DNA from 2 places in the Shewanella sp. 38A_GOM-205m genome. Region 1 is predicted to be linked to the other one. Evidence: predicted binding sites of a transcription regulator. Region 1 holds the regulator's gene; the other holds the start of a gene.
What was found. The regulator ArgR, encoded in region 1, controls arginine synthesis, uptake and breakdown. The targets are predictions, from matches to a motif close to ANTGAATANNTATTCANT.

Region 1 (15,335 bases):
TCGATGAAGCCACCTCGTCACTGGACAGCCGCTCCGAGAGGGCTATTCTCAAGGCGCTCGATGAAGTTGCCAAGGGCCATACCAGTCTGGTGATTGCCCACAGGCTGTCGACTGTGGTGGATGCCGATAAAATCTTAGTGTTGCATCAAGGTCGGTTGGTTGAGTCAGGCACCCACGACCACCTGTTGGCCGCCGATGGATATTATGCTCGTTTGTGGCGGATCCAGCACACAAAACAGGCAGATGAGTCGGTGCAAGTTCAGCATTGATTCAGGCTGGCTGCCGCATACTTGATGCTCCGAAGTAGCGTCAGCCTGGGGGCAGCACAGATGGAAAACATTGTATTGCAGGTCAATATCGAAGGAATGCAGGACAAAGTCCGTACAGACTGGAACAGTTTGGCAGATAATCTGAAAAAGCGGGGTATGGACGAAGTTGCCCTCAATCAACTGCATACTGAGTTACGTGCTGGACTGAGAGTTTCCACCCGCGGCCTGACTCTGTCTATGGTATCTGCGGAAACCTTTAATGCGGCGTTGGAAGGGATTATCAGTGAGTCAAGAAAGCAGGCTCAGTCGCAAGGGGTTTTGCGCAGCTGAGCCTGAGTTGATCCTATTTCTTGGTTTGGTTGCGGTCGGCTTGCCAGCCGTCGCACAGTAGGTTGAAACCATTTTTCGCTTCGTTTACCGGCGTCAGTTCAGTTATTTTACCGCCGCGATAACAGAGCATCTCTCCCTCAATCTCAATCAAACGGCTGCAATTCTTGCAGCTGAGCGATGCAGTTTTGCTCGTTTCCGGCTTGGGGACCTGACTGACAAATGTCATTTTCACTTCAAAATCCTCTGGAAGTGGCAAGTCTTGACTAGGAGTAAGATCTTACCACTTTTGTGACATAACGCACAATCTACCCACTATTATACTTTAGTGACAGCTAAATTATCTTTATTGATCGAAGTGAGCGTAATATTTATCCAAGGACACAGACAGACCATTTTGAGTGACGACTCTGACATGATGTGGCTTGAGCTGTCTTGGGTCACTGACTCCACAGGAATGGGCCAGCATCCCCAGGTCATGGTGTAATGCCTTGTTGTAGTTGGCGACTCGGGTGGATTTGTCTCTGGGATCCAAACCCTGTTGCAGCTTCTTGTTGTGGGTGGTTATCCCGGTAGGGCAGGTATCCTTGTTGCACTGCAATGCCTGAATACATCCCAGCGCAAACATGTTACCTCTGGCAGAGGCGATGAAGTCTGCGCCAAGAGCCAGTGCCCAGGCGACTCTGGAAGGGGTGATCAGCTTGCCCGAGGCAATCACTTTAATCCTCTGCTTCAATCCATGGCGGCGAAGATGATCCACCAGCAATGGCAGACTCTCTTTCAGCGGCAGGCCAACGTAATCCATCAGAGTTTGCGGCGCCGCGCCTGTGCCGCCATCGGCGCTGTCGAGGGTGAAGAAGTCGGGAGCCGATTCATGGCCGCGTTGGTTAATCTCTTCCAGAAAATCTTCCAACCAGTGGATATCACCCAAGACTGCCTTGATCCCTGTGGGTTTGCCTGTCACTTGCCTGACTCTGGCTATCATGTCGAGAATGTCGCCGACATGGTGAAATTCAATATGACCATTGGGACTGATGGAGTCCTGTCCGACAGGGATGCCGCGAATGGTGGCTATCTCTTCGGTTACTTTCACCCCGGGAAGAATTCCGCCTTTGCCTGGCTTGGCTCCCTGACTGAGTTTGATTTCGAACATTTTCACCTGAGAGTGAGCGGCCACTTCCCTGAGCTTGTCATCATCCAGGTGGCCTTCGGCATTGCGAACACCATATTTGGCGGTACCTATCTGAAACACCAGATCGCAATTTCCCTTGAGGTGGTGGGCGCTGAGGCCGCCTTCCCCTGTGTTGAGCCAGCATCCTGCCTGAGCCGCACCATGGGAAAGGGCGGTAACAGCCGGGCGGGAGAGGGCGCCAAAGCTCATGGCGGAAATATGGCAAATGGCGCTGGTGGCAAAGGGATGTTCACAGTCCGGGCCAATAACCACAGGCGTTGGTGGCACAACGTCTTGATCCAGCGTTGGGAAGGCCGTATTCATAAACATGATACTGCCGTTGGCTTCCAGTGGCCTGGTGGAGCCGAAGGCTATGGTGCGATCAACATTTTTCGCCGCCCGATATACCCAACTACGCTCGGCGCGATTAAAGGGGAGTTCTTCCCGATCGAGGGCAAAAAAGTACTGGCGGAAGAATTCGCCCATTTTCTCGAAGAAATATCTGAATCGGCCTACAACAGGGTAGTTATGCCGCACCGCCTGCTTGGTTTGCATCACATCGGCGATATACATGTAAGTGATCACCAAAAGCCCTAAGCCGACGACTATCAGAAATAGGCCGGAAAACAGTTCCAGCCCCCACATAAACCAGTTTTGCTCGCGCATCTTCTATCCTTATTGACTGCCAAAGTGGGTGGTTACCAGGCCTGTGGGCCCCTGTTCTCCCAAGGTGAGAATAAACAGTTGGTCGTATTGCTGCTCATTCAGGCTAACCAGGGGGCCACCCAGAGCCTTAATGATGGCCGGAACTGTATTGCTGTGGCCGGCGATCAGCACATTGCCTTGGCTGGCTTTAACCGCATCAGCTATGGCATTGATGTGAGCCTCCAAGCCGGCTTTGGCTGGAAACACTTCTATCCTGAGTTGTTTGGCTGTTGCAATCGGCGCCAGGGTTTCCTGAGTACGGCGAAACTCACTCGACATCAGCCTTTGCAGTTGGGTGTCCCGTAATGCCTCGGCCAGAGCCTCGGCTCGCGCCTTACCGGCGGCTGTCAGCCCGGGATCGGTTCCCTGGGCTTTTTCCGCGTGCCTAACCAGAAATATGGTTTGATTGGTGTCAGCGGCAAGGGATGGCAAGCTAAAAAACACAGAAAGACAAAGCAGTAGGAAAATTCTTACCATTTTTATTTCCTATCAAATACTTAAATAGCATGCGGGATCATAGCTCAGACTATCGGTCTGGGTAAACAATCGCTAAACTAATTACTGAGCTGGTCGATAATTAACCTGAGATACGCTTTTCATACGAGGAAACCAAGATGGAAATCCGCAATCATGGCGCTCAGGTATCTGAGGTGGCCAAGGACAAGACCCAACAACTGGACGGGAATCATGGCAAGGCGGTATCTGAAGTCGCCAGCAGCAAGAGCGCCCGCCATGTCAGCCAGCAGTTGATGAATAACGCTATTCTGGCGGCGCAGGAGGAGGTAAGCCTCAATAGCGGCAACGAACCCATGAGTCTCTTATATCGCGCCGCGATTGAGGCCATCAATGAAGAACTGGCACCTTACATGGGGGAAAATGCCCTGCAGCAGGTGCAGGATCAGCAGATAGATACTTCTCCCGAGGCCACGGCCGACAGAATTGTCGGTTTTGCCACTCAGTTCTTCAGTGTCTACCAGCAGCAAAATTCCAGCATGGATTTTGACAGTCAGCTGTCCGGTTTTATGGACGTTATAGGCGGCGCCATAGATCAGGGCTTTAAAGAGGCGACGGATATTCTCTCCGGGCTCAAGGTGCTGGAAGGCGATATCAAGGCCGGGGTAGATGAAACTTACTCCCTGGTACAGCAAGGGTTGCAGGCATTCAGAGACAGCTTTAGCACAGAGCAGGAATAATTGAGCTCACGCGAAACCTTACCTGCAGATAACACCCCTCACTATGAGGGGTTTTTGTTGGCTGAATATGGAGTTATGCTGCAATAATCGTCTTGTGTTACCTAAGGAGAAGCTATGTGGACTGAAGGTCGGGTCATTGAGCGTATCGATTGGAACAGCAAGTTATTCAGCCTGAGGATAGCCGCCGAGATAGCGCCGTTTATTGCCGGCCAGTTTATCAAACTCAGTCAGGTGCGGGATGATAAACGTATCGCCCGGGCCTATTCTCTGGTGAATGCCCCTGGGGCCGACTATCTTGAAATACTGGCGGTGGCGGTAGATCAAGGCCAGTTGTCGCCAGACCTGCAATCTTTGCAGCCGGGTGACAGTATTAGTGTGACAGACAAAGCCACCGGCTTTATGACCCTGGATGAGATCCCCAAAGGGGAATTACAGGGGCGCCACCTGTGGTTTTTGGCAACAGGTACTGCTGTGGGGCCGTTTCTTTCCATGCTGGATACTCAGGAGCCTTGGCAACGGTTTGATAAAGTGGTTCTGGTTTACGGGGTAAGAGAAGTGCAGGATCTCGCCTATCTCGATAAGATCCGCGGCTATCAACAGACCTATCACGAGCAATTTGTGTTTGTGCCCAGTGTCACTCGTGAAGACTTTGACGGTGCGCTGCGTTGTCGCATCCCGGATGGGTTGCAAAGCGGTGAGATAGAGGCCAAGGCCGGGCTGAGCATAAGTGCAAAGGACTCGCAATTGATGCTTTGTGGTAATCCCGGAATGATCCAGGGGGCTACGGCGGCACTTATCGATAAAGGCTTGGCCAAAAACCTGCGCCGGGCCCCCGGACAGATAACAGTCGAAAAATACTGGTAACAGGAGAGTCTGGATGCAGCTCTATTACTCTACAGCTTCGCCTTATGCCCGCGTGGTCAGGGTCATTGCCCGCGAGCTGGGTTTGGCGCTGGATGAAAAGCTGGTCAATCCCTTCGATAACAGTGACGAGTTACTGTCAGTTAACCCCTTGGGGAAAATTCCCTGTCTGCTTTTGGACGATGGCGCCGCAATGTTCGACAGCGAAGTCATTGTCCGCTTTCTGGACGACAAATTCGGCCAGGATCGTTTCTTTGGGCCATCCAGAAACTGGGCCTATGAGTGTCAGTTCTCACTGCTCAAAGGCGCGCTGGATAGCGCCGTTGGCTTAAGGCAGGAACAGATGCGTGAAGAGGAGGGGGTTCGTTCTCCTTTCTGGAGCGGCCGTTTCGAGCAGGCCCTGCTCAGAGCCTTGATGGAGGTGGAGCGTCAGGGAATCATCGCGAGCGGTCCACTCGATGCCAGGCAGGTGCTGCTATTGGTGCTACTCGAATACCTTGATTTTCGTCATCCGGATCTCGATTGGCGTAAAGTAGTGCCTGCCCTGGCACACTGGCAGGAATCGGCGTCACTCAGGCAGAGTTTCCGAGATACTCGTCCTGGATGATTTCTCGGTAATTTGCGGTTTGGCCAAGTCCGAGTAACGCCTGCCCTTGGGGTTGTCCCTGCGGTTGGTTTCACCGAAGGCACCGTAGAGATCATGGCTCATGCCATAATCCAGCCGTCGGTCGCTGAAGGGAACCCTTCTATCTTCATGATGTTGATACTTGCAGTCGCATTGGCTGCAATCACACTCAGGCAAGGGAAGCCTGGGCGCCTCCTTCGACAAAAAACGCTTGCCTTCAAGCACTCTTATCGCCTGGCAGGCAGTTGGTGTCAACATTATGGAGACACAGTGATACTGCTTTTCCTGCGGCGTAACAGGTTTGGCCAGCCGTCGCTTTCCTGGCCTTAATCTGTGGCGGAACAGAAACAATATCAGTAGCAAAGACACCACAGCCAGCAAGATTTCCAACATATCCAAGGCGTTTTCCCCCTCGCCATGCATGGGTTTTAAGGTTCAGTTTAGTTTAGTTTGCGACAATTCGGCCGATTCCAATCGCTTTGCTCCCAGCCGCTGCCATTCTGTCTATTTCATTTGTATTCCCCTTGCCAGAATTTTTGCACTAGGCTGAAAACAAAGTGGATTAGAAATAGTTCTCATTAAATTACTCATCCCAATATGGAGTGCCGAAGAATATGAGCTACAAAACAGGTCTGATACTTTGCAGTGCGTTGGCCGCATCCAGCGTGACGCTGCCGGTGGCCGCCGCCGGTGAGGTGACGGTTTATTCCTATCGTCAGGAGTTTTTGGTCAAGCCCATTCTGGATGACTTCAGTCAGGCTACCGGGGTGAAGGTTAATTTTGTGTTTGCCAAAGATGGCATCGCCGATAGATTGGCCCGTGAAGGACGCTTATCACCGGCGGATCTGGTGCTGACGTCTGACTTTTCCCGTTTGCAGGAATTGGTGGACAAGCAGTTGGTCAAACAGGTGGAAAGCGACACGCTCAAGCAGAATATTCCGGCCCAATACCGGGATCCAGAAGGAAACTGGTACGCCCTAACCATGAGAGTGCGTAATCTCTATTCCAGCAATGAGCGCCTCGGGCCGCTGGCGATCAACTATGAAGACCTGGCCGATGCCCGCTACAAGGGCAAGGTTTGTATGCGTAGTGGCAAGCATCCCTACAACATAGCGCTGGTGGCCTCCATGATAGCCCACCACGGTGAAGCCGATGCCAAGAGTTGGCTTCAGGGACTGAAGAGTAACTTGGCCCGTAAGCCTCAGGGTAACGACAGGGCGCAGGTGCAGGCGGTGAAAGAAGGCTTGTGTGATATCGCCATCGGTAACAGCTATTACTATGGCAAGATGCTGCAAGACCCCAAACAGCGGCCATGGGCTGAAGCGGCGGTAATCAACTTCCCGAACCAGGAAAATCGCGGTGCCCATATCAATGTCTCGGGTATGGCGCTGGCCAAGCATGCACCTAACTCGGCCGATGCCCTCAAGTTGATGGAGTATCTGTCTTCGGATGCCGCCCAACAGAGTTATGCCGAGGTCAATATGGAATATCCGGTCAAGGTCGATGTGCCTGTCTCAGAACTGGTGGCATCCTGGGGTGACTTCAAAGCCGATGACTTGCCTGTCTACAAATTGGCAGAGCACCATCAGGCGGCGCTGAGACTGCTCGATGAGGTTAAGTTTGATCTCTGAGCTTGAAGGCGTTTTTGCAAAGGTTGTAGGGGAATAGCGGTGATCCTGACCTTCTCCAAGGGCTGGTCGTGGGCGGGGTTTACCGTCTGCGGCCTTATGGTGGCGCCTTTGCTGGCGCTGGTCATGCAGGCGTTCGAACCGGGTGAAACCCGCTTTGGGCAGATGTTTGCCACTGTGTTGCCGTCATACATAGCCAATACCTTCTGGCTGATGTTGGGGGTGAGTGTCGGCAGTCTGCTTTTGGCGGTGCCGGCTGCCTGGCTGGTGGCGCGCTGTGAGTTTCGGGGCCGGCGCCTGTTCCAGTGGGCTCTGTTGTTGCCGCTGGCCATGCCGGCCTATATTGTCGCTTATGTGTATACCGATTTACTGGATTATGCCGGGCCTGTGCAGCGGTTTTTACGCGCAAGTTTTGGTTGGCAATCGGTAACCGACTACTGGTTTCCCGATATTCGAACTCTGGGCGGCGCCACTGTGATGTTGTCGCTGGTACTCTTCCCCTACGTTTACCTCTTGGGGCGCACCGCTTTTCTGGAGCAATCCTTAAGTTTGCAGCATGCAGCCAAGGTGATGGGCTGCTCGCCATGGCAGAGTTTCTGGCGTTTGTCGCTGCCAATGGCGCGCCCGGCGCTGGCGGCCGGTGTCGCCCTGGTGGCCATGGAAACCATGGCTGACTTGGCGACGGTCAATTATTTTGCGGTATCCACTCTGACCACGGCTGTTTACGACACCTGGCGAGCCTATGGTGACTTGGCGGCCGCGGCTAAAATTTCGCTATTGATGTTGCTTGGTGTCTTTACTCTGTTTGCGCTGGAGCGTATGGCGAGGCGCAAACAGCAATTGTTTCAAAAGCAGCTGTTGCTGGAGGCGCCAGAGCCTTACCGGCTCAAAGGTTGGCGTGAGTGGTTGGCGCTCGGCTACTGCTCGCTGTTGCTGCTACTGGCTTTTGTTTTGCCATTTGTCATTCTCGGCAGTTACGCCTTGGATTACTGGCAACAGAGCTGGAACAGCGACTTTTGGCAGTACAGCCTCAACAGCCTAACGGTTGCCGCCATCAGCAGTGTATTGTGTTTGCTTTTGGCTATCCTCTTGATGTTCATTCGCCGCCTGAGCCCGCGAAAGTGGGACATGTTGCCATCCCGTCTGGTCAGTACCGGCTACGCTCTGCCGGGCACAGTGCTGGCGATTGCCGTGCTTATTCCGTTGACCTGGCTCGATTTCAGAATCGATGATCTCTACGCTCTGTTCGAGCGCCAAGGTCCGGGGCTGCTGTTCACCGGCAGTATCGCCGCCCTGGTGCTGGCGTTTTGTATTCGCTTTGCCGCCATCGCCATCGGCAGCATAGAGAGCAGTTATAAACGGCTGTCGCCTTCTCTTGACATGGCGGCCATCAGCCTGGGCAAGACACCGGGTAAAGTGCTGGCATTAATCCATCTGCCACTGCTGCGCAGCGGTATTTTTGCCGCTCTGCTGCTGGTATTTATCGAGGCGATGAAAGAGTTGCCGGCTGCCTTACTGCTAAGCCCTGTCGGGTTTCACAACCTGGCCACCCAAGTGTTCCAATACGTCTCCGATGAGCAGTTGGAGCAGGGGGCGCTGGCGGCTATTGTCATTGTGTTGGTGGGGCTGGTGCCCTTGATTTACCTCAACCGTTCGCTGGAGCAAAACAACTGATGTCGACCCTGAGTGTCAAGCAACTCCACAGCCATTATGGCGCCTTGCAGGTGCTCAAAGGGCTGAGTATTACCTTGCAAGCCGGTGAAATTGCCGCCCTGCTCGGACCCAGTGGTTGTGGTAAAACGACTCTGCTCAGAGCCATTGCCGGACTGCAGCCGGTCTCCGCCGGTGAAATTCATATCAGCGGCCGTGCAGTAACCACGGATAAGCTGCAGGTTCCGGGAGAGGAGCGTGGCGTGGGGATGATCTTTCAGGACTATGCCCTGTTTCCCCACTTGACGGTCGCGCAGAATATCCTCTTTGGTGTCAAGGGATTGAATAAGGCACAGCGCCTGAGCCGGCTCGAGGAGATGCTGGATCTGGTCAAGCTCCCGGGGCTTGCTGAACGTTATCCCCACGAGTTGTCCGGTGGTCAACAGCAGAGGGTGTCGATTGCCAGGGCGCTTGCCTATGAACCTGAACTGCTGTTGTTGGATGAACCCTTCTCCAACATAGATGCCCAGGTACGCGGCGAGCTGATGCTGGAGATTCGCGCGATCCTCAAGAGCCGTAACGTCAGCGCCGTATTTGTGACCCACAGTAAGGATGAGGCCTTTGTTTTTGCCGATACCCTGGCGCTGTTTGAAGATGGAAAAATAGTGCAGCAAGGCAGTGCTGAAACTCTCTATGCCAACCCGGTCAATCGCTATGTGGCGGACTTTCTCGGCAGTGGTAATTATCTTAAGGCCCAGGTCAGCTGCGAACACTGTGTCGATACTCAAATCGGCCGCCTTAAGAGCTCTTTGCCCCATGGTTTGCCACTGAACTGGCAGGGCGAGTTGTTGCTGCGGCCACAGCAGTTGGAGTTACGACCCGACGAACAGGGGCTGGCTGTGGTTACCGAGCGGCGTTTTCTGGGCAATGTTTGCCACTATGATGTGCAGCAAGAGGGAGTCATACTCGAGGTTCGTAGTCATCAGGTACAGTTTTCTCCAGGGCAGAGAGTCAGGCTGTCGGCACTGGAACATCCGCTGGTGTTGTTCGGTAATGGCTGTTAATAACAATTGTTTCATAAGTTTGCTGTGGGTGATAATTTGTTTGTCTCTGTGTTATACCAAGCAATCGGTTTGATTGAACTCATCATAGGTATTCACTGAACCCCGGACTCGCCCTTGCGCCGCTCCGGGATGAGAGCGGAGGCGAGATGCATAACCACAGCAATAATAAAATGCAGGACGCACAAGGGATACGGAATATCAGCAACAGCTCATGTCGTCAGCTGTTACTCGGCGTCATCGGGAGTTTGGCTGTTTTCTGCAGCACAGGAAGCATGGCGATGGACAGAATCACGGGCGCGGCCTTTGCGAGCCGCTCTGAAGTCTATGCGGTCAATGGTATGGCGGCAACCAGCCAACCACTGGCGACTCAGGTGGCGGTCGATATTCTCAAACAAGGAGGCAGTGCCGTGGATGCCGCGATTGCCGCCAATGCCATGCTGGGGTTGGTGGAGCCTACTGGCTCTGGCATAGGCGGCGATCTTTTTGCCATTGTCTGGAGCGCCAAAGAGCAGCGGCTCTATGGGCTTAATGCGTCTGGCCGAAGTCCGGTTTCTCTGACGTTGGAGATGCTCAAGGCCAAAGGGCTTGAGCATCTGCCGCCTTATGGGCCTTTGCCCGTATCCGTGCCCGGTGCCGTGGATGGCTGGTATGAACTGCATGACAAGTTCGGCAAATTGCCTATGAAGGATAACCTGGCGCCGGCTATTCATTATGCCCGTGAAGGATTTCCGGTTTCCGAGCTCATCGCCTTCTATCTGGCTCGCAGCGGTGAAAAGCTGGCCAAATACCCGGGGTTTAAAGAAACCTATATGCCAGGCGGCCGCATGCCGGCCGTCGGTGAATTGTTTCGAAACCCGGCTTTGGCAAACAGCTATGAAAAAATTGCCAAGGGGGGCCGGGACGTCTTTTACAAAGGAGAGATAGCCCGCAGTATTGCCGCCTATATGCAACAACAGGGCGGTTATCTTTCCTATGAAGATCTCGCTTCTCACAAGAGTGAGTGGGTTGAGCCTGTATCGGTTAATTATCGGGGCTATGATATCTGGGAGCTGCCGCCCAACGGCCAGGGAATAGCGGCACTGCAGATCCTTAAAACCCTGGAGCCATTTAATCTCAAGGCCATGGGGCTGGACAGCGCCGAATATGTGCATCATTTCGTGGAAGCAAAAAAGCTGGCATTTGCCGACCGAGCCAAGTTCTACGCCGACATGGACTTTGCCGAAGTGCCGGTAGCGTCACTTATCTCCAAAGAATACAACTATGCCAGAGCCAAGCTTATCGATGCTGATAAAGCCTCTGCCAGTGTTGAGCCGGGTAATCCCAATCTTTTACACGGTGATACCATCTATCTCACTACCGCCGATAAAGAAGGCAATATGGTGTCCCTCATCCAGAGCAATTATCGAGGTATGGGCTCAGGCATGACGCCTCCGGATTTGGGATTTGTGCTGCAGGACAGGGGTCAGCTGTTTGATCTCACTCCCGGGCGTGCCAACTCTTATGCACCGGGTAAGAGACCGTTTCATACCATAATTCCGGCCTTTGTCACCAAAGATGGCAAGCCCTGGCTCAGCTTTGGTGTCATGGGGGGAGCCACCCAACCCCAGATGCACGCTCAGATCATGATTAATCTGATTGATTTTGGCCTCAACCTGCAGGAGGCGGGCGATGCTCCGAGAATACTGCATACAGGTTCCAGCCAACCGACCGGCGAGCAAATGACAGATGGCGGTTATATCAGTCTCGAGTCGGGCTTTTCCATGGAAACCCGCCGTGAGCTGATGAAAAAGGGACATACTTTGAGTGATTCTCTCGGGGCTTTTGGTGGTTATCAGGCCATAGGTATCAATGTTGAAAGCGGCGTTTATCGGGGAGCGTCCGAGTCCCGTAAAGACGGGCAGGCATCAGGTTATTGAAAGCAATCGGCAAAAACGTGCGTGAGCTAATTCAAATTAATGCTCAAGTTGCGGATAATAAGGCCGAAGATGAATTAATCTGAAAGGGTAGATTGCAAATGGATACACAGGTTATGCCACGGGAACAACTGGGAATCTGCGCTGAGGGAAATCTGCACAGCGTTTATCTGATGTTCAATGCCAACGAAGGCGGGGAGTCACAACTGCGTCCTTGCTTGGCCAATGTCGCCCAGTATTTGTATGAGCTGGCAGATCAGTATGCCGACAGTGCCTTTAACGCCTTTGTGGCGATTGGTGCCAACTTTTGGGATCACCTCTATCCGGGAAGCAGACCGGCTGAACTCAGGCCATTTCCTGCTATGGAGTCGGGTAACCGGGATGCGCCGGCAATAGAGTTCGATATTTTTATTCACCTGCGTTGTGATCGCCTAGATATTCTTCATCTGGTGGCCAATGAGGTCAACGAAATGCTGGAAGGGTTGGCTGAACTGGAAGAGGAGGAGCGCGGGTTCCGCTTTATGGACAGCCGCGATCTGACCGGTTTTGTCGATGGCACAGAAAACCCCAAGGGCAGAGGCCGTCAAGCTGTGGCCCTGGTAGGTGATGAAGACGATGCATTTCGCGGCGGTAGCTACATTCATGTACAGAAATATGTCCACAATTTGAGTAAGTGGCACAGACTGCCGCAGAAAAAGCAGGAAGACATCATAGGCCGCACCAAGCAGGACAACATAGAGTACGCCTCGGAAGACAAACCGCTGACGGCACATATCAAGCGGGTAAATCTCAAGTATGACAATGGTGAGTCGATGGAGATCCTGCGTCAGAGCATGCCCTATGGTTCTGTAAAACAGCAGGGTTTGATGTTTATCTCCACCTGTAAGACACCTAACCATTTCGAAAAGATGCTTCACAGTATGGTTTTCGGTGACGGAGAAGGACACCATGATCACCTGATGCACTTTACTCAGGCGGTAACTGGTTCCTCTTTCTTTGCCCCATCTCTGGATTTCATGATCCAGTTTGATGATTAATAGCGCGATAACGAAAAAAACGCCCCTCAATGAGGGCGTTTTTTTATGGCATTTTCAACTCAGTCTGTGTAATTGAACAGCGACTTCACTGTTTCCAGGGTTTCATCAATGGTCTTGATGCTGGAAGGGCAGATAAAGATAGTATCATCACCGGCGATAGTGCCCAGAATACCTTCTGGCTTGCCGATGGAGTCCAACAGCCTGGCAATTAACTGCGCCGCGCCCGGGCTGGTACGCACCACTATCATGGCTTGGTTATGATCCACATCCAATACCAGATTCTTCAGCGGGCTGCCGGCAGTAGGTACCCCTAGTTCAGCCGGTAAGCAGTAGACCATCTCCTGCTTGGCGTTACGGGTGCGCACGGCACCGAACTTGCTCAGCATGCGCGAGACTTTGGACTGGTTAATATTGGCAAAGCCTTCGGCTTGCAGTGCATTGACTATTTCACTCTGGGAGCCGAAGCGCTCCTCTTTAAGCAGAGCCTTGAAGGTTCTGATTAGCTCATCCTGATTTTTGCTTGCTTGCATCATCTTCTTCTGTCGTTATTCAGAAAATCCCGGCCATTCTGCATATCAAACGGATAAGTGTCAACAAATACCCAAGATGTATGCATAAAAATGCAATGCAGGTCATTTGGTGGGTAAAAGAAGCCTCAGTGGGCAGTAGAAAACGCTGAAGTTAATTCAGCTTTTGATGAAACAGAGTCATATGACTAAGGGATAATTGCTATTTTTGTGACGATCCTTTAATGTTGCGCCATCACAGAATTAGATCTATGTCACACATAATTCCGAGAATTGACGGAGATAACTATGAAAGTTGCTGTACTTGGTGCTGCTGGTGGTATCGGCCAGGCTCTTGCCCTTCTGTTGAAAACCCAATTGCCTGCCGGCTCTCAGCTGTCACTCTATGATATCGCCCCCGTAACGCCTGGGGTTGCCGTGGATCTGAGCCATATCCCGACAGCAGTTGAAGTTAAAGGTTTTGCCGGTGAAGACCCTACGCCTGCACTGGAAGGTGCCGATGTGGTGCTGATTTCTGCCGGTGTTGCCCGTAAGCCGGGCATGGATCGTTCTGATCTGTTCAATATCAATGCCGGTATCGTCCGTAACCTGATTGAAAAAGTGGCCGCGACTTGTCCCAAGGCGCTGATCGGTATCATCACTAACCCAGTGAACACCACTGTGGCCATTGCTGCTGAAGTACTGAAAAAAGCCGGTGTTTACGACAAGAACCGCCTGTTCGGTGTGACGACTCTCGATGTCATCCGCTCTGAAACCTTTATCGCCGAAGCCAAAGGGCTGAACGTCGCCGATGTTAAAGTCAATGTGATTGGCGGCCACAGCGGTGTGACCATTCTGCCTCTGTTGTCTCAGGTTGAAGGTGTCAGCTTCTCTGATGAAGAAGTTGCTGCCCTGACCAAGCGTATTCAAAACGCCGGCACTGAAGTGGTTGAAGCCAAAGCCGGTGGCGGCAGCGCAACTCTGTCCATGGGCCAGGCCGCTTTCCGTTTCGGTCTGTCGCTGATCCGCGGTCTGCAGGGGGAAGCCAATGTGATCGAGTGCGCCTATGTTGATGGTGGCAGTGAGCACGCTGAATTTTTTGCCCAGCCAGTGGTACTCGGCAAGAATGGTATCGAAAAGGTTCTGCCGTATGGAGAGCTGAGTGCGTTTGAAACCAATGCCCGTGATGCCATGCTGGATACCTTGAAGGCGGATATCAAACTGGGTGTAGACTTCGCTAAGTAAGTCAACTTCAGTGAATAAAAAGGAGCGCCGCGGCGCTCCTTTTTGCTACTTGAGCTTATTCTTCTCTGGCCTTGCTGGCTAGTTTCTTTGGCAAAACAGCCGAATTCTTTCCTGCTGCTCCTTTATCTGCGCCTGCCGTTCTTCTTCTGTCATCTTAATCATTTCACCGGAGGCCTCATCTTTACGTTGCAGTCTGGTGTGGGTATTGAGTACATCCAATTGGAATTTGGCCTTATCACAAATAGCCTGAGCCTGGGCCGCATCTTTCTCCTTGATCAATTTGGCCTGTTTCTCAGACTCAGTTTCCTGCACAACGTCATCTTTTCGCTGCGGTGCGACCGTGCCAATTCTGGCGGGTTGCAGATTTTGGCTGTCCAGTTCGGTGGCTTGTTGTTGTGGCGGCGGCTCTTGGCTGTAGTGGGTAACGCCATTTTCATCGACCCAAGTATAGATGGGCGTTGCCGAGGCAGCGTTGGCTCCGAGTAATGCCAGCAGAGCCATAAATAGGCTGATCCTTATCATTGTCTGTTTCCGTTTCTGCAGGGTGAGCTTGTCTGAGCAAGTGTGTTATCTTTGCCGCTATAGACCTTTATTACACCATCAGGTTAAGTGTATGCAAAATTTATCCAAGCCAACAATAAAAACCCGTGGCATCTATCTGTTACCCAATCTGATGACAACGGCAGGATTGTTCTCGGGCTTCTATGCTGTTATCGCTTCCATGAATGGGCACTTTGAGGCATCGGCTATTGCTGTATTTGTTGCCATGTTATTCGATGGACTGGATGGTCGTCTGGCGCGTTTGACCAACACTCAGAGTGCCTTTGGTGCCGAGTACGACTCGATGGCAGATATGGTGTCCTTCGGTATGGCTCCGGCCTTGATAGCCTATAACTGGGGGCTTTCTGAATTGGGCAAAATAGGTTGGCTGGCGGCCTTTGTCTATTGCGCCGGTGCTGCCTTGCGTCTGGCGCGCTTCAATACCCAAGTAGGAGTGGCCGATAAACGTTTCTTCCAAGGTCTTGCCAGTCCGGCCGCAGCGGCTCTTATTGCCGGCAGTGTCTGGCTGGGGCAGGGCTACGGCGTCTCAGGGCATGATATAGGTATATTGGTGGCCCTGGTTACGGCCGTTGCCGGTCTG
Region 2 (15,335 bases), on a different contig from region 1:
GTCAGCATATTGGCCAGCTTATCCAACATCAGCTTCAACCCCTTTGGCATACTTTGAACATCTATGCCAAGCAGCAAGTTTTTGACCTCGAGGCCCAATTCGGTATCGCCCTCAATACTGAGCCGGCGCTGGAAAAACAGGGTGTCAGGATCCTCTTTGGCGGCGGCGACCAGCAAGAGTTCGGCGCTATTGGCGCTGAAGGTGACTTCCGGAGCCGTAAAAGGCCGCACCTTGAAACCTTGTTCGAAACTGACTTCAAATGCCAACTCCATATCCTCAACCCGAACGCCAACCCATTGCCCTTCAAGAAAGTCCAACTCACCATCCTGAACCTGTTCGCTGAGCAATACCGCCAATAGCTGCTGCAGTACGTTCGCCTTGATGGCGAAGGGAACCAAGGTCAGCGGTTTTCCAACCAACTTGGGAGCCAGAGTGAGAATATCGCGCGCCGCCTTGGCGGCTAAAGCCGTGCGCATCTTGAGTTACTCCTGATTAAAATGCCAAAACTCCGGCAGTCTAACCAAGTTTTATGATCATAAACCTGTTTTATATCAATTCTGTGAGATCCAAAGGTCGATAAACTGCGGCTTTGTTTGTAATTAGGGAGAAAGTTAACATGGAACTCCTGTGTCCGGCCGGGAACTTGGCATCACTCAAGGCTGCTCTCAACGCCGGCGCCGATGCCCTCTATCTGGGGCTGAAAGACGACACCAATGCCCGCTCATTTGCCGGACTGAACTTCACACCGACCAAACTGCAACAGGCAGCCAAAGAGGTAAAGTCTCAAGGGCGCAAGCTGTATCTGACTATTAATACCTTTCCGCAACCGGGTGAAGAGAAACGTTGGTACCAGGCCGTCGATCTGGCCGCCAACACGGATATAGATGGACTGATCATGGCCGATCTGTCGCTACTGGATTATGCCCATAGCCACTACCCTCACCTGCCGCTGCATCTTTCGGTACAGGCCAGTGCCACCAATCTCGGCGCCTTGGCACTTTATAAGCGTGAATTCAACATTGAGCGCGCCGTACTCCCCAGAGTGCTATCCATCAAGCAGGTCAAAGATCTTGCCAAGGCCAGTCCGGTTGATCTGGAAGTGTTTGCCTTCGGCAGTCTATGTATCATGGCCGAAGGGCGTTGTCAGTTGTCTTCCTATGTGACCGGGGAATCGCCCAATTCAGGTGGCTCCTGCTCACCGGCAAAACATGTGCGCTGGCAGGAAAATCAGGGCAGTCGCCAGACCCGCCTCAACGAAGTCTTGATTGACAGCTCGGGGTTGAACGAGCAGATGGGCTACCCGGTTGTGTGCAAGGGACGTTATCTGACCGAAGAAGACAGCCAGCCGGGCTTTTTGCTGGAGTCCCCCACCAGCCTCAATACCCTGGACTTGCTGCCGGAACTGGCCCAGGCCGGCATAGTGTCACTTAAAATTGAAGGTCGCCAACGCAGCCCCGCCTATGTGGAACAGGTTACCCGGGTTTGGCGCCAGGCTCTGGACACCTATCAGAATGCGCCGGAGCGGTTCCAATCCAAACCCGAATGGCATGCCGCGCTGGCCAAAGTATCCGAGGGACAAACCACCACGCTGGGTGCCTACGAGCGCAGCTGGCAATAGGAAGTTTTCTATGAATATTTCTCTTGGCCCGCTGCTCTATTGCTGGCCCAAAGCACAAGTGCAGGCCTTCTACCGTGAAGTTGCAGACAGCACTATTCCACTGGTTTATCTGGGTGAAGCCGTTTGCAGCCGCCGCAGGCAGATGAAGTTTGCCGATTATCTGGCCCTGGCCCTTGAGCTCAAAGCCGCCGGCAAACAGGTTGTATTGTCGACTCTGGCCTTGATAGAGGCACAATCCGAGCTTAAAGAGCTTAAAAAGCAACTCGATAATGGCGAGTTCATAGTTGAGGCCAATGATATGGCAGCCGTTGGTATGGCGCGGGAGCAGGGACTGCCTTTTGTCTGTGGTGCCAGTATCAATAACTACAACAGAGCCAGCCTGGAAAAGCTGCATCAATGGGGCATGCAGCGCTTTGTGATGCCCATTGAGCTGTCAAAAATGTGGCTGCAAAAAGTCACCGCCCCGACGCCAAACTTTGAAATTGAAGTACTGGGTCATGGTTATTTGCCATTGGCGCACTCGGCCCGTTGCTTCACCGCCCGTCATCAAGGGTTGGCAAAGGATGACTGTCAGACGGTATGCATCAAGCATCCAAAAGGCCTTGTCGCCCAGACCCAGGAGCAACAACCACTATTGCGACTCAACGGCATACAGACTCAGTCGGCAGCCCGCTGCGATCTCAGACGGGAAATACCAGAAATGAAACGTATGGGTGTTGACTGGTTCAGGGTGTCACCGGATGGCCATGACTCCATCGCTTTGGCGGAGTCTTTACTGCAAAATGCAGGGAGTGAAGTCGATGCTGAAACAGGCAAAGAAGCCTGTAATGGATACTGGCACGGCGCACCTGGCATGGTCTATAGACGTTAGCGTCAAGGTCTTAAGCAAGCCCGTGCTGTGGGCTTTTCCGGCCTTTAATAAGGACTTTCAACAGGCTCCTGTTCATCGGGGGCCTTTTTTGTGCACAGCAACAAACACAGGACCCAGAGCATAAAGCTGCCAAGCCCCAGCCATTCGAGGACTGCCGGCCACCAAAAGTCAGGCCGAGGTAATTGCAGCACCAACTCATGGTAAAAGGGGTTATCCCCCTCGGTAATACCAAGTTCAAGATGCGGTAGAAACAGAAACGCGCCCAGACTGACGCCGCTGATAAGCGCCGGGATCAGAGTCCACAGAGTGGCGGCACCAAAGGGGCGCTGCAGCAGATAAACCAGGTAACAGCCGACACTGATACAGCCAAAGATAAAAAACCACTTCAGCATCAGGATATGAAGGTGATAGACATTGACGGGAAACAGGCCAACACCGGCCAGGGCCATACAAGTCAGGGTCAGGCTGAGATACAGGAGATGGCCGCTCAATAAGCGAGACAACTGCAGGGTGAATAACCAACAGAGCACCAGGCTCAAACTGCCGAAGAACAAACCACCATTGAGCAGTACCGCCAACTTAGAATGGCCGTAACTGCCGAGTTCACTCAGGCTGTGATTGAGCAGGCTGAACTCCCGCCCATCGCCGCTCTGATAGCCCCAGATAACCAAACCCAGGCCAAGCAGCAGTCCAAAGAGTCCCAGCAAACCAAAGCTCAACGCCATTCTTGCCAGTCTCTGTCTTCTTAACATGCCAGTGTATGCCCCGGATTCATTTTCTGCTGTCTAACTTACATGCTCCAGATTTTTTTTAAAGCCCGGGCAAGGTCTTTTTGCGTTACCGATCGCTTATTTACCCGAGTTTAAACAACAAAATTCGCTTCCGGTCGAATTATTGCACTTTGATGCCTCGGCCATTCTTTGCTGTTCTGGCATACCCTCCCGCAGGAGATGACAGTAACCTTGGTTAGCAAGATCATGCCGGGTCTGGAAACTGCAGTTCCGCCCAAGAGCAAAAATACAGCGCTAGCAGATTTCACTGTGTCCAGCCGTTGGATTGCTTGTTTGCAGAGTTTTATCCCGACTAAAACACTGGCCGTCGAAGTTTTCAATTAGTATACATATCAATAACCTGCAAACGCTTTACCTCTAAAAAAGTTGCAAAAAGCGCTCACTCAAATAACCACAAAAATGTTATGCTTATCACACTTAAAACGATAATAAGGCCTGAATCAATATCGGGCCACTAACTCTGAGCCGGAATTAAAGATGTCCAGAAGGAATTCCACCACCACAGACAGGGAAGTTTGTCTGCAATCCACCGACGAACTCATTTCCACCACAGATCTTCGCGGCGTTATCACTTACGTCAACCCGGCCTTTGCTGAGATATCGGGTTTTTCTGAAGCAGAGCTGTTGGGCCACAGCCACAACATGGTTCGCCATCCCGACATGCCCAAGGCGGCCTTTGCCGAAATGTGGCAATGCCTCAAGGCTGGCAGTTCCTGGCGGGGATTGGTCAAAAACCGTTGTAAGGACGGTGGTTTTTACTGGGTCGATGCTTTCGTGTCTCCCATCTTTGAGCATGGAAAAATCATTGGTTATCAATCTGTCAGGGTTAAACCCAGTCAAGGCACCATTAAACGGGCCATCAAGGTATACAGTCGCCTGAATCAGGGCAAAAGGGTCAAAGATCCGCTGACGCTGACGCAAAAACGCTTGCTTTCGGCACTGATGGCCGGCTCTGGCTTACTGCTTAGCGGCTATATCTGGGGCTGGGGCGTAGTGTTGGCCGGAGCCATGTTGATGGCGCTCAATCTGGCTATCTTCTATGACGAAGCCTTTCGTATTCCGGCACGATTGATGGCACTCAAGCAAGAGTACGATTCTGTCAGTCGCTTCATCTATGCCGGACACGATACGTCATCCGTGCTCGAATTTCAGTTGCAGCGTAAGGCCGCCATGCTTCAGGGCGTTTTGGGCCGGACTCAGGATCAAGCGCTTAAAACCAATGATATTGCCGCTCAGTTGGTGGTGGCCACAGAGCAGGCCAGAGTCGGCATGGATCTGGAACAACAACAGATGCAGCAGATAGCCAGTGCCATCGAAGAGCTGCATGCCACTATCAGTGAGGTGGCCGACAACACCCAGGCAACCTCAGGCCGTATAGATGAGGCTTATGGCCTCTGTCGTCAAAGCCGGGATGTGATGCATCAGAACAGTGAACATATTCTCCACCTGGCCGATGATGTTGCCAGGGCGGCTTCCAATGCCAAACGCCTGAACGATGAAGCACAGCAAGTTGCCAACGCCATGTCGGAAATCGACGCCATTGCCGACCAAACCAACCTGCTGGCTCTCAATGCAGCCATAGAAGCAGCCAGAGCCGGCGAACAGGGACGCGGCTTTGCCGTGGTCGCCGATGAGGTCAGAGCCTTATCCGGCCGCACCCAGCAGTCCACCAAGAGTATATCTGCCAGCATAGAGGCCATGTTCAGCATGCTGACCCAGTGGGCCAATGAGATGGAAGCCAGTAGACAACAGGCACAGGAGTGCGCCACCGAAGCATTGTCGGCTGTGGAGTCCATCAACACAGTTAACCAGGGGATGGCTGAAATACACGATCTCGCCAGACAAAACGCCGTGGCGGCAACCCAGCAAGGGCAAGTAGTGCAAGAGATAGCAGGCGGCATACAGACGATTCACGGCGCCACCAATGACAATGTCAGTGCCCTGTGTCAGGTTGAGCAAGCCGTATTGCAGTTAAAGGCCAGTGCCGACAGGTCGCTGAACCTGAGACAGACTTTCGGCTGATACCAAAGCCCAGGTTCAGTCTGAATAACAAATATTTAACCATTTCTTTTTGAAGGATTTTTCATAAGGAGCTGCTTAAATAATAATTAAGCAAGGACAGGAAATAACTATGCTGTTGTGATCAAAGAGACAGAACTGACAGCGAATGAATTTACATAGCCGCGCTAAGGGGGTAATCTTGCCCCCTTAAATTCGGGGGCCGGTTGAATGAAAATGCATTCAGAGCCAATATTGCCCCTGGCGAGTAGCTTTGTTACTCATCCAATTAGTGTAGATTCAGGGTGTAATAACCGTGGCAGACGAAAAACAACCCCGCAACATAACAACCATACTCACCTTTCTGGTGCCATCTCTGCTCGGCGTCTTACTCTTTATGACGCCTATCAGCTATAACAACGAACTGACCATTCCTGTGGCAGTGTTGGCCGGTGAACTCAAGAATTTGCTCAATGATTATTTGACCAGCATAATTTGCACCATAGTGGTATTTACCGCCACGGCCAGTGTATTGGTGAAACTCCTGCGCCCCGGTTTTATCCGCCGCAGCAAGTTTCTCAATTCCCTGTTGAATATCAGCCCTGCCTGGCTCTTGGTCAGGGTTTTGGGCGCCATATTTATCTGTTTGACCTTCTTCCAGATCGGCCCTGAGATGCTCATAGCCGATTCCACCGGCGCCTTGGTGATGAATGGCCTGTTGCCACTGCTGTTCTGTGTATTCTTTTTTGCCGGTATGTTCCTGCCTTTGTTGCTCAACTTTGGCCTGCTGGAACTCTTCGGAACCTTACTGACCAAGTTGATGCGGCCGGTGTTCAACCTACCGGGACGCAGCGCCATCGACTGTATGGCCTCCTGGCTCGGGGATGGTAGCGTTGGTATTTTGCTGACCAGTAAACAGTATGAGAACCGCTTCTATACCCAGCGTGAAGCGGCGGTTATCGGCACCACCTTCTCGGCAGTCTCCATCACTTTTACCCTTGTGGTACTCACCCAAGTGAAGCTGCAGGCAATGTTTGTACCCTTCTACCTGACAGTCTGTCTGGCCGGCATTGTTGCCGCCATAATAGTGCCCAAGTTGCCGCCGCTGTCGCGCAAGAAGGATGTTTATGTTGATGGCAGCCCCAGACAGAAAGATGATGAGTCGCTGCCAGAAGGTCATAACTCTCTGTCCTGGGGGCTGGATCTGGCGCTCACCAAGGCGTCCCACACAGGTGGCGTATTCAAGGTGCTCTCCGAAGGGGTGAAAAATGTCATCGATATGATCTTCGGTGTGCTCCCTGTCGTAATGGCATTGGGGACCATAGCTCTGGTCATCGCCGAATACACCCCGGTATTTAACTATCTTGGTAAGCCTTTTATTCCATTGTTGGAACTGATGCAGATCCCCGAAGCTACCCAAGCCTCCAAGACTATAGTCGTCGGGTTTGCCGATATGTTTATCCCCTCGATTCTGGCCACCAGCATAGAATCCGACATGACACGCTTTGTGATTGCGGCGCTGTCTGTCACTCAATTGATCTACATGAGTGAAGTAGGTGCTTTGCTTATCGGCAGCAAGATACCGGTGAAAATTTGGGAGTTGTTTGCCATCTTCCTGCTGCGAACCCTGGTGACTCTGCCTGTGATTGCCGGGATGGCACATCTGCTGTTCTAAGGGCAATTTAGCAGAACTTCTCCACAACGGCCGCTACATGCGGCCGTTTTTTATTTCTAAGCACTAGAATGTGCTCACAAAATTCGCATTTCAGCCACCAGCATCTACACTGAAAAAAGTTCGTTTTTGAGGCTTTTCGGTGAAAATTTTTGCGTTGCTGCTCCTTTTTACGGCACTTTGGTGTCTCGATAGCCTGACGCCGTCATTGGGCTATCGCCCCGTCCTTGAGCAATTTCAGGCCGAAGACGGCTTGTCGATGAACACTGTCAATGACCTCGCCACAGACGATCGTGGTCACCTGTGGATAGCCACACAAGCCGGACTCAACCGTTTCGATGGCGAACATTTCAGAATCTACAGTAAGCAGGACGCTCCCTACGGCCCGAGCGGCAATCACATTGAAAGGCTACTGTTTTCAAGCCAGAAGGAGTTGTGGCTGCTGACCTTGAGCGATGGCCTGAATCTTTATCATCCGGACAATGGCCGCTTTGAAATATTGGGTGCCGAAGCCGATCTGCCGCTGACCGGGATCCGCGAGCTGGCAGAAGACAAGCAAGGCATGCTCTGGCTACTGATGGATGATGCCAAGGTTTGGCGCTACGACCCCAAACGCCGCCAACGCCTGGATAGCCAGCAGCTTCAGACAAATACCGTTTCACAACTGAGGTTTTATGCAACGCCTTCCGGCGACTTGTATCTTGCAGGAGACTCGCTCTGGCAGCTGGAGGACAGCAAGTCCTGGCAACAGATGACAATATTGCCGCAGTCTGCTCAGGTAGAGTCTCTGATACAGGCCAAAGACGGCAGTTTATGGCTCGCAAGCAAAGGAACGCTCTGGCACTGGTCTTTGGGAACCGAGGCTGTGCCTTACTCCATCAACCAACTTGGCGATGCCGGCATTCAGCATATGGTTTTGGATCCACAGCAACGGCTCTGGTTGGCGGTGGATAAACGCGGTCTGCTGCGATTTACACCTCAAACCCGGGAGCTTCTTTGGCAACCAAACAGCGATGGCAAGACCATCCAGACACTGCATCTGGATGACAGCAACCAACTTTGGATAGCGACCAAGGGAGCCGGTCTCGGTAAGCTGGATCTCAATCAGGAAGCCATGGGAAAACTGCTCCCCAACAGTTTCGAGAACCACAACCTGGGTAATGGCGATGTCAGAGCAATTTTTCGCGATCATCTGGGGCAACTCTGGGTCGGCACCGCCAGCGGCCTTTATCAGGCACTGGAGTTTGACTCGGGCAAAATTCAAGGCTTCAAATCCTCGCCGCTGGCAAGCCAACTGCTGGATAAGGCCTTTATCGGCTTTATCAAAGAAGACAGTCAGGGCCGGCTGTGGATTGGCACCCGGGGCGAAGGCTTACTGATCTTCAATGCCGATCGCGACAGCTATCTGCACTATCGCCATCAGGCCAATGAACCGGGCTCACTGCCGGCCAACACCCTCTACAGTTTAACCTTTGATCAAAGTGGCATTGCCTGGATAGCAACCAAAGAAGCCGGAGTCAGCCGTTATCTTGGTATCGAAAAAGGCTTTGCCGCGCCGGATGCCACGCCGCTGCCCAAAACAGAAACCACTTCGGTACTGGAGGATGACGGCGGCAATATCTGGATCACCAGTTACGGTGAAGGCCTATTCAGGCTCAAGCCGGATGGCAGTGTATCTCATTGGTCCACGGATACTGAAGTCCCTCTACCCAGCAAGCACCTGTTTTCCATCTACCAACATCCGGATGGACAGTTATGGATAGCATCCAGCGACGGCGTATTCTCATTCACCCCGGATAGCGGGCAGTATCAAATGTTTGACCGCCAACACGGCCTGATAGGCGATGTCGCCTACCTGATGCAACATGATGCCGACAACAAACTCTGGATTGGCAGCGCCAGCGGCCTGTCATGGCTGGATCCCGCAACAGGCACAAGCCGGAATTTTGCTTATGAAGATGGCTTGCAAGCCAACGAGTTCAACTTTGGCGCCGGGTTTCTCGATCGGGACGGTAGCTTGTTTCTCGGCGGTGTAAAAGGTCTCAACCATATTCAGCCCCCCGCTTTACCCGCGAGGAAACCTCCGGCGCAGCCGATCATAGATGAACTGCAGGCCCTGGGGCAAACACAAGAGCACGCACCAAAACCCTGGAGCCGACAGAAACTGGTTCTAGGGGTTGATGCCTTGCCGCTGAGTCTCAAATTCCACAGCCCGAACCTGCATCACGCCAGACATCTTGAGTATCAATACAAACTCGAAGGCATGCAGCAGGAGTGGCTCAATACCCGGGGGGCCAGAACCGCCTTCTTCCCGGCGCTCAAACCCGGTGACTATCGCTTTATGGTCAGAGCCGTGGATATTGACGGCAATACCAGCCCGGCGCAGAGCTTGCAGCTGAGCATAACCCCCAGGCCCTGGCAAAGCCCCTGGGCTTATACTATTTACAGCTTATTGTTGCTGAGCCTGATATTTGGCTTTGCCTATAACAGGTGGCAGAAGTTTATTGAGCAACGAAAACTGCTGCAACAGGTGGCGAGCAGCGAGCAAAAGCTGCAACTGGCACTTATCGGCAGTGGCGATGAGTTTTGGGATTGGGATTTGCAGGCACAGGAGGCCAATCGCAATAACGCATTTCTCTGGTATCCCGAGCCCGAAACCCACCTGAAAGATACGCTGGAGCGCTGTGTCCATCCCGAAGACTTGCCGCTCATCTGGCCCGAGATTGATGCCTGCCTCCATAAAGGCCGGCAAGAATTTGAACTCAGCTATCGCGGCAAGACCCAGGACGACAGCTGGCTTTGGGTACTCAACCGTGGCCGGGTCATGGCCAGGGATCAAGAGGGGCGCCCTTTAAGGATTACAGGAACCATCAAGGATATTCAGAAACTGAAAGAAACCGAATCGGCACTGCGTCGTTTCAATCAGGAGTTGGAGCAGAGGGTTAAACAGCGCACTGAAGCGCTGCAACAGAGCAATGATGAACTGAACCACACCCTGGAAGAGTTACGACTGGCGCAGTCTGAACTGCTGGATAAGGAGAAAATGGCCACACTTGGTGGTCTGGTTGCCAGCATCACCCATGAAGTCAACACTCCCATAGGTATCTGTGTCACCGCGGCTTCGCATCTGGCGGAGAATGTTAAAGCCTTCAACAAGCGCTTTTACGCCGAGGATGTCGATCAGCAGGATTTCGAACAGTACCAGAGTGAAGTGGCCGACTGCAGCCGACTGATGCTGACCAACCTGGAACGCGCCGCCAAGCTGATCCGCAGCTTCAAACAGCTCTCCGTCGATCAGTCCCATGAAGAACTGCGGGAATTTAACCTGGGGCACTATCTGGATGAGATTTTCCTGTCGCTCAACCCCATGCTACACCGCTCGCCTCACAAGTACAGCTATCAATGCCCGGCCGACATCACCCTCAACTCCACTCCGGGCGTCTTTTACCAAATTATCAGTAACCTGTTTACCAATTCGCTGGTACACGCCTTTCCAGAAGGAAGCGAGGGACGGATGTCGCTCAATGTCAGCCGCACAGATAACGGCATAGAGCTTGTCTACCGTGATGATGGTTGCGGCATGAATACCGAAGTACAGCAGAATATTTTTGTTCCCTTTTTTACTACCAAACGCGGTAAAGGCGGCAGTGGCCTGGGGATGAACATAGTTTATAACCTGGTGACTCAAGTACTTGGCGGCGAGATCCGCCTGATCAGCGCACCGGGTCATGGCAGCGAGTTCCGCATCATACTGCCAAATGATATAGAGGTAAGTTCAGGGGCGTCACAATAAGGTCATCAAGACGTCACTTCAAGGTCAAATAACTGACTTAGAGTCTTTCACAGTCAAACCCGTTTCACTGGTTTTATCCAGGAGCCGCGATGAAAGACAGCAAGTCATTGGTCAACAAACCATCGACATTTCACCCATCCTCCCGCCGCGCAGCCGAGTCTGTCATCAAGCTCAACGCCCTCTGGCTCTCGGATATTCACCTGGGCAGCATTGACTGCAAGGCCGAATATCTGCTGCATTTCCTAAACAGCGTTCAGCCCAAGGTGCTGTATCTGGTGGGGGACATAGTCGATATCTGGGCCCTCAAACGCCGGGTATTCTGGCCCGAGAGTCACAACCAACTGCTGCAAAAACTGCTGCAAATGGCACAGAGCGGCATCAAGCTGGTGTATCTGCCCGGCAACCATGACGAGCTGTTTAAGGATTACCACCAGCTGCAACTCGCCGATGTCATTATCAGCAAAGAGTACAGACATCAAACCCTGAGCGGCAAAACCCTGCTGATGCTGCATGGCGATCAGTTTGACTCCGAAGTCTGTATCGGCCGCATCACCGCCCGCCTCGGCGATCACCTCTACGATGTATTGATGTTTCTCAACCGCCAGTTGCACAAGGTTCGCCGCCGTCTCGGTTACCCCTATTGGTCTTTGGCCGGCTTTATCAAGCAAAGAGTCGGCAAGGCTCAACAAGCCATCAACAGTTTTCGCGAAGCCGTGGTGCGTTATGGCCGCAAGCAGAAGGTGGACGGCATCATCTGTGGCCATATTCACCAGCCGGAGCTCACGGAAATGAGCGGCTTTATCTATGCCAATGATGGTGACTGGGTAGAGAACTGCACCCTATTGACTGAAACCCTCGAGGGCGAGCTGCAACTCGAGCGCTGGAATGAACAACTGGGCCGGACCGAAGTACTGAAACGCTTCGCCTGGCAGGGACAAGAACAACAAGCTGCTTAAATCAGGTACCCCATTATGATGTTTACCGTCGATAAAGTCGTGGAATCCAATCTGCCCAATATCAACAGCAAGCCTTGGCTCGCCAAGCCAACCAAGGCCTTACTGCGTTATCTGCTTAATGAGCGGGAGTGCAATGATATCGCCGGCCAATTCAGTTTTCTCAAGGGCGTTGATTTTGTTGAACAAGTGCTGGAAAGCTTTGCCGTCAGCTATACGGTGCCGGACAGTGAGGTGGAAAACATTCCCCATCAGGGCCGGGTCGTTATCTTCGCCAATCACCCAATAGGTTCGCTGGATGCTCTGGTGCTGATAAAACTTATCAGCGAAGTCAGGCCTGACATTAAAGTGGTTGCCAACGAGCTGCTGATGACACTGACGCCACTGCACAATATCCTGCTGCCGGTTCGCAATATGACTGGCGGAACCCCCAGACAACACCTAGAGAAGATCCATCAGCATCTGCGCAGTGAAGGCGCTGTGCTCATCTTTCCATCGGGTGAGGTTTCCAGGCTCAGACCAAGCGGCATTCGCGATACCCAGTGGCAAACCGGCTTCCTGAAGATGGCTATCAGCTGCAATGCGCCGCTGCTGCCCATGTATGTCGATGCCAAGAACTCGGCGACCTTTTACGGTGCTTCCATCTTGTATAAACCTTTGGCTACCCTGCTGTTGGTCAAGGAGATGTTTAAACAAGCCAGTAATACTCTGCCGGTGCGTATCGGCGAGCTTATCCCGGCCGAAGCGGTCAGCGGCAGTGACTTCCCACTCAAAACCCGGGTCAGTCTGCTGAAGAACCACCTCTATCGCATAGGCAAGAACCGCAGCCCACTGTTCAACACCCAGAGCGCCATCGCCCATCCGGAAAAACGTCGTGAGTTGCAACAGGCTTTACTGCAGTGCGAACAACTTGGTCAAACTCAGGATGACAAGCAGATCTTCCTCTATCGCCATCAGGGCAGCAGCCCAGTGATGCGGGAAATAGGTCGGCTTCGGGAGCTGGCTTTTCGCGCCGTGGGTGAAGGCACAGGAAAACGCAGAGACATAGACAAATACGACTCCAGTTATCTGCACCTGGTACTCTGGGATCCCAAGGAGCTGGAGATAGTCGGCGCCTACCGTTTTGCCGAAGTCGCCCGCTTGCACAGTGCAGGTGAAAACCTCTACAGTGAGTCACTGTTTCACTATCAAACAGAATTTGCTCCCTATTTCGCCAAGGGCCTGGAACTCGGCCGCAGCTTTGTGCAACCTAAATATTGGGGGAAGCGCAGTCTCGATTATCTCTGGTACGGCATAGGTGCCTTTCTGGCTCGTCATCCCGGCTACCGCTACCTTTTCGGTCCAGTGACCATAAGCAATCAGTTGCCGGCACAGGCCAAGGAGATGTTGGTGCACTTCTACCTGCAGCAGTTTCCCTGTAAGACGCAGCTGGCACAGTCTTTCACGCCTTTTGGTCTGCCTCCTGAGCGCCAGGCTGAGCTGGATAAGCTCTATGTTGATTCAGATTACCAAGGCGCATTCAAACTGCTCAAGCAGACCCTTGCCAGTATGGGCGCCGCTGTGCCAACTCTCTACAAGCAATACGGCGAACTTTGCCAGCCTGATGGGGTGCGCTTTCTCGCCTTTGGAGTAGATGCCGACTTTGCCGACTGTATCGATGGTTTGGTGCTGGTGGACTTGGACAAACTCAAGTTCAAGAAACGCAGCCGCTATATCGATTGTCATCTGCAAGAACTCAATCAGCAAGATGAAAACGCTCCGAGTTAGCATTATTGACAGGGCTCTGATATAACAAAGAAAAGGTTATGGAGGATCCCTATGCAGCTCTGCATCGCCGATATCATGATCACCCGGGTCGTTACAGTGGAAATGGACGACCGCCTGAGTGTGGCCAAAGAGATATTTCATCATGCAGGCTTTCATCATCTGCTGGTGGTGGATGATGAAGGCAAGCTGGAAGGCGTCCTGTCAGAACGGGATCTGCTGCGGGCCTTAAGCCCCAATCTTGGCAGCGAAACGGCCACCAGCAGAGATCTGGAGACCCTCAATAAGCGGGTGCATCAAGTGATGAGCCGTAATCCTGTGACCGTTGCGCCGCATCTAGGCTTGGCGCAGGCATCCAGACTACTGCTGGAGAAAGATATAGGTTCACTGCCGGTACTGGAAAACGGTGAGATTGTCGGCATAGTGACCTGGAAGGATCTATTGCGAGCCTATTGCTGTTAACCACAATAGGCTCAGACTTCATAGGTCTGGGTGAAAGCTATCTCAGAGTTACCTCATCCAACTTACGGGCCTTTTCAGAGCTGAACTCCTCATTGAGCAACACACACTCACTGGCCTGCTTGATATAGTAACGTTTCCCCTGAGTATCCTTGAGCGGCTTGCTACTCAAACGCGCCATCAATAGCGGCTGCTTTTCCAGATCCCAGCGATAGAAGGCAATTTGCTCTCCCTTGCTGGTGATCAAGTGACACTTCACCTCTTGCCGCTCGGCGGCTTGGGCAGTCAAAACGATACCGGGCAAGATGAACAACAAGCCATGTTTGATTGATTTCATCATTTCCAACACTCCGCAGAGGCGCCGCCTTTAACCCCGGCGTCAGTCAAGGTCAGCGTCTTGCACTTGCTGTCACGACTGGCCTGTACCCCTTGCGCCGTTGCTGTCAGGGTAAAACTGCCGGTGCCGGTTGACGCTATGCTGTAGTGACCATTTTCAGTAATAAAGGGGCTGGCATTGAGCCCCAGTTTGGTCATATCCGTGGCGTAAGTGCGATTGTCCAAATAGTACTGCTCCTGCAGATTGGCCAGTCGCATCAAGGCTGCATGAGCCTCAGCCCTGGTACTCTTGGCAATGTACTGCACATAAGAGGGATAAGCGATCGCCGCCAGTATGCCGATAATGACCACAGTGATCATGACTTCAATCAGGGTAAAACCCGCTGCTTTTTTCATCTCTTATCCTACTCATTCACATGATAATAAATCTTGTTGGTACTCAGTCCTGTATCCAGTGCCACTGTACCGGAACAGTTTTCACCGGTTTCATCACACTCACCGCGACCAATAATCAAGGCAGCATCTGGATTGTCCGGATTATCCGGGTCATCTGGATCTTTGGGTGGGGTAATGATCTTGGGTGGCTGAGGAATACAATCCTCACACACTTCCAAAAACTCATAATTGTAACGCCCGCCTTTATGCAGGTCGAAACTGTACAAGCGTCCGGTCGAAGAGATGAGACAGCTATTTTCAGTTTCGGGTGTCGACTGTGCCGGCACAAAGGAGGTGAAGTAGACACGCCCTTTGATGATGGCCGAAGGTGACAGACTCTTCTCACCAATGACAGAGAAGTTATAGTACCAGCCCAGCTTGGTACCAAAGTCGATATTCTCACTGTCGCTGCTTGGCGCCGCTGATGTCACATTGTAAAGGTTGGCCAAAGTGATCGGGCTGGGCACTGTCGCACCTGAGCCGCCAAAAGTCTTGGTCACCACGTTGCGATCCTGCAGCACAAAGAACATATCTTCGGCATCGGTAGCCAGTGGTGATGCCCTGTTACCACTGCCGAGCGTGACGGCATCATAAGGTACGTTTTGATATGCCGTAGTAGTACTGGTGTTACCGTCGGCATCTGTC

Region 2: a site for ArgR is predicted at 5,505-5,522, ahead of N512_RS0106735 (YjiH family protein). Genes of this name have one in related genera too.

Annotation. Positions count from the first base shown of each region.
Region 1 is NZ_JADP01000008.1:1,238-16,572, reverse strand. Features, by position in the region: gene N512_RS0109225 (ABCB family ABC transporter ATP-binding protein/permease) at 1-269, shown strand, start outside; gene N512_RS0109220 (hypothetical protein) at 330-599, shown strand; gene N512_RS0109215 (hypothetical protein) at 613-825, opposite strand; gene N512_RS0109210 (FMN-binding glutamate synthase family protein) at 943-2,433, opposite strand; gene N512_RS22680 (phosphoglycerate mutase family protein) at 2,443-2,949, opposite strand; gene N512_RS0109200 (DUF5610 domain-containing protein) at 3,087-3,665, shown strand; gene N512_RS0109195 (ferredoxin--NADP reductase) at 3,780-4,529, shown strand; gene N512_RS0109190 (glutathione S-transferase N-terminal domain-containing protein) at 4,543-5,133, shown strand; gene N512_RS0109185 (hypothetical protein) at 5,095-5,550, opposite strand; gene N512_RS0109180 (Fe(3+) ABC transporter substrate-binding protein) at 5,766-6,782, shown strand; gene N512_RS0109175 (ABC transporter permease) at 6,822-8,453, shown strand; gene N512_RS0109170 (ABC transporter ATP-binding protein) at 8,450-9,493, shown strand; gene ggt (gamma-glutamyltransferase) at 9,766-11,409, shown strand; gene N512_RS0109155 (Dyp-type peroxidase) at 11,508-12,443, shown strand; gene argR (transcriptional regulator ArgR) at 12,503-12,973, opposite strand; gene mdh (malate dehydrogenase) at 13,259-14,194, shown strand; gene N512_RS0109140 (DUF4124 domain-containing protein) at 14,273-14,716, opposite strand; gene pssA (CDP-diacylglycerol--serine O-phosphatidyltransferase) at 14,808-15,335, shown strand, end outside.
Region 2 is NZ_JADP01000005.1:171,383-186,717, reverse strand. Features, by position in the region: gene ubiT (ubiquinone anaerobic biosynthesis accessory factor UbiT) at 1-476, opposite strand, end outside; gene ubiU (ubiquinone anaerobic biosynthesis protein UbiU) at 617-1,618, shown strand; gene N512_RS0106755 (U32 family peptidase) at 1,629-2,489, shown strand; gene N512_RS22410 (DUF998 domain-containing protein) at 2,534-3,241, opposite strand; gene N512_RS0106740 (methyl-accepting chemotaxis protein) at 3,758-5,302, shown strand; gene N512_RS0106735 (YjiH family protein) at 5,676-6,953, shown strand; gene N512_RS0106730 (two-component regulator propeller domain-containing protein) at 7,093-10,743, shown strand; gene N512_RS22405 (UDP-2,3-diacylglucosamine diphosphatase) at 10,833-11,699, shown strand; gene N512_RS22400 (GNAT family N-acyltransferase) at 11,715-13,463, shown strand; gene N512_RS0106715 (CBS domain-containing protein) at 13,515-13,922, shown strand; gene N512_RS0106710 (TapY2 family type IVa secretion system protein) at 13,960-14,259, opposite strand; gene N512_RS0106705 (type IV pilin protein) at 14,256-14,651, opposite strand; gene N512_RS0106700 (pilus assembly protein) at 14,660-15,335, opposite strand, start outside.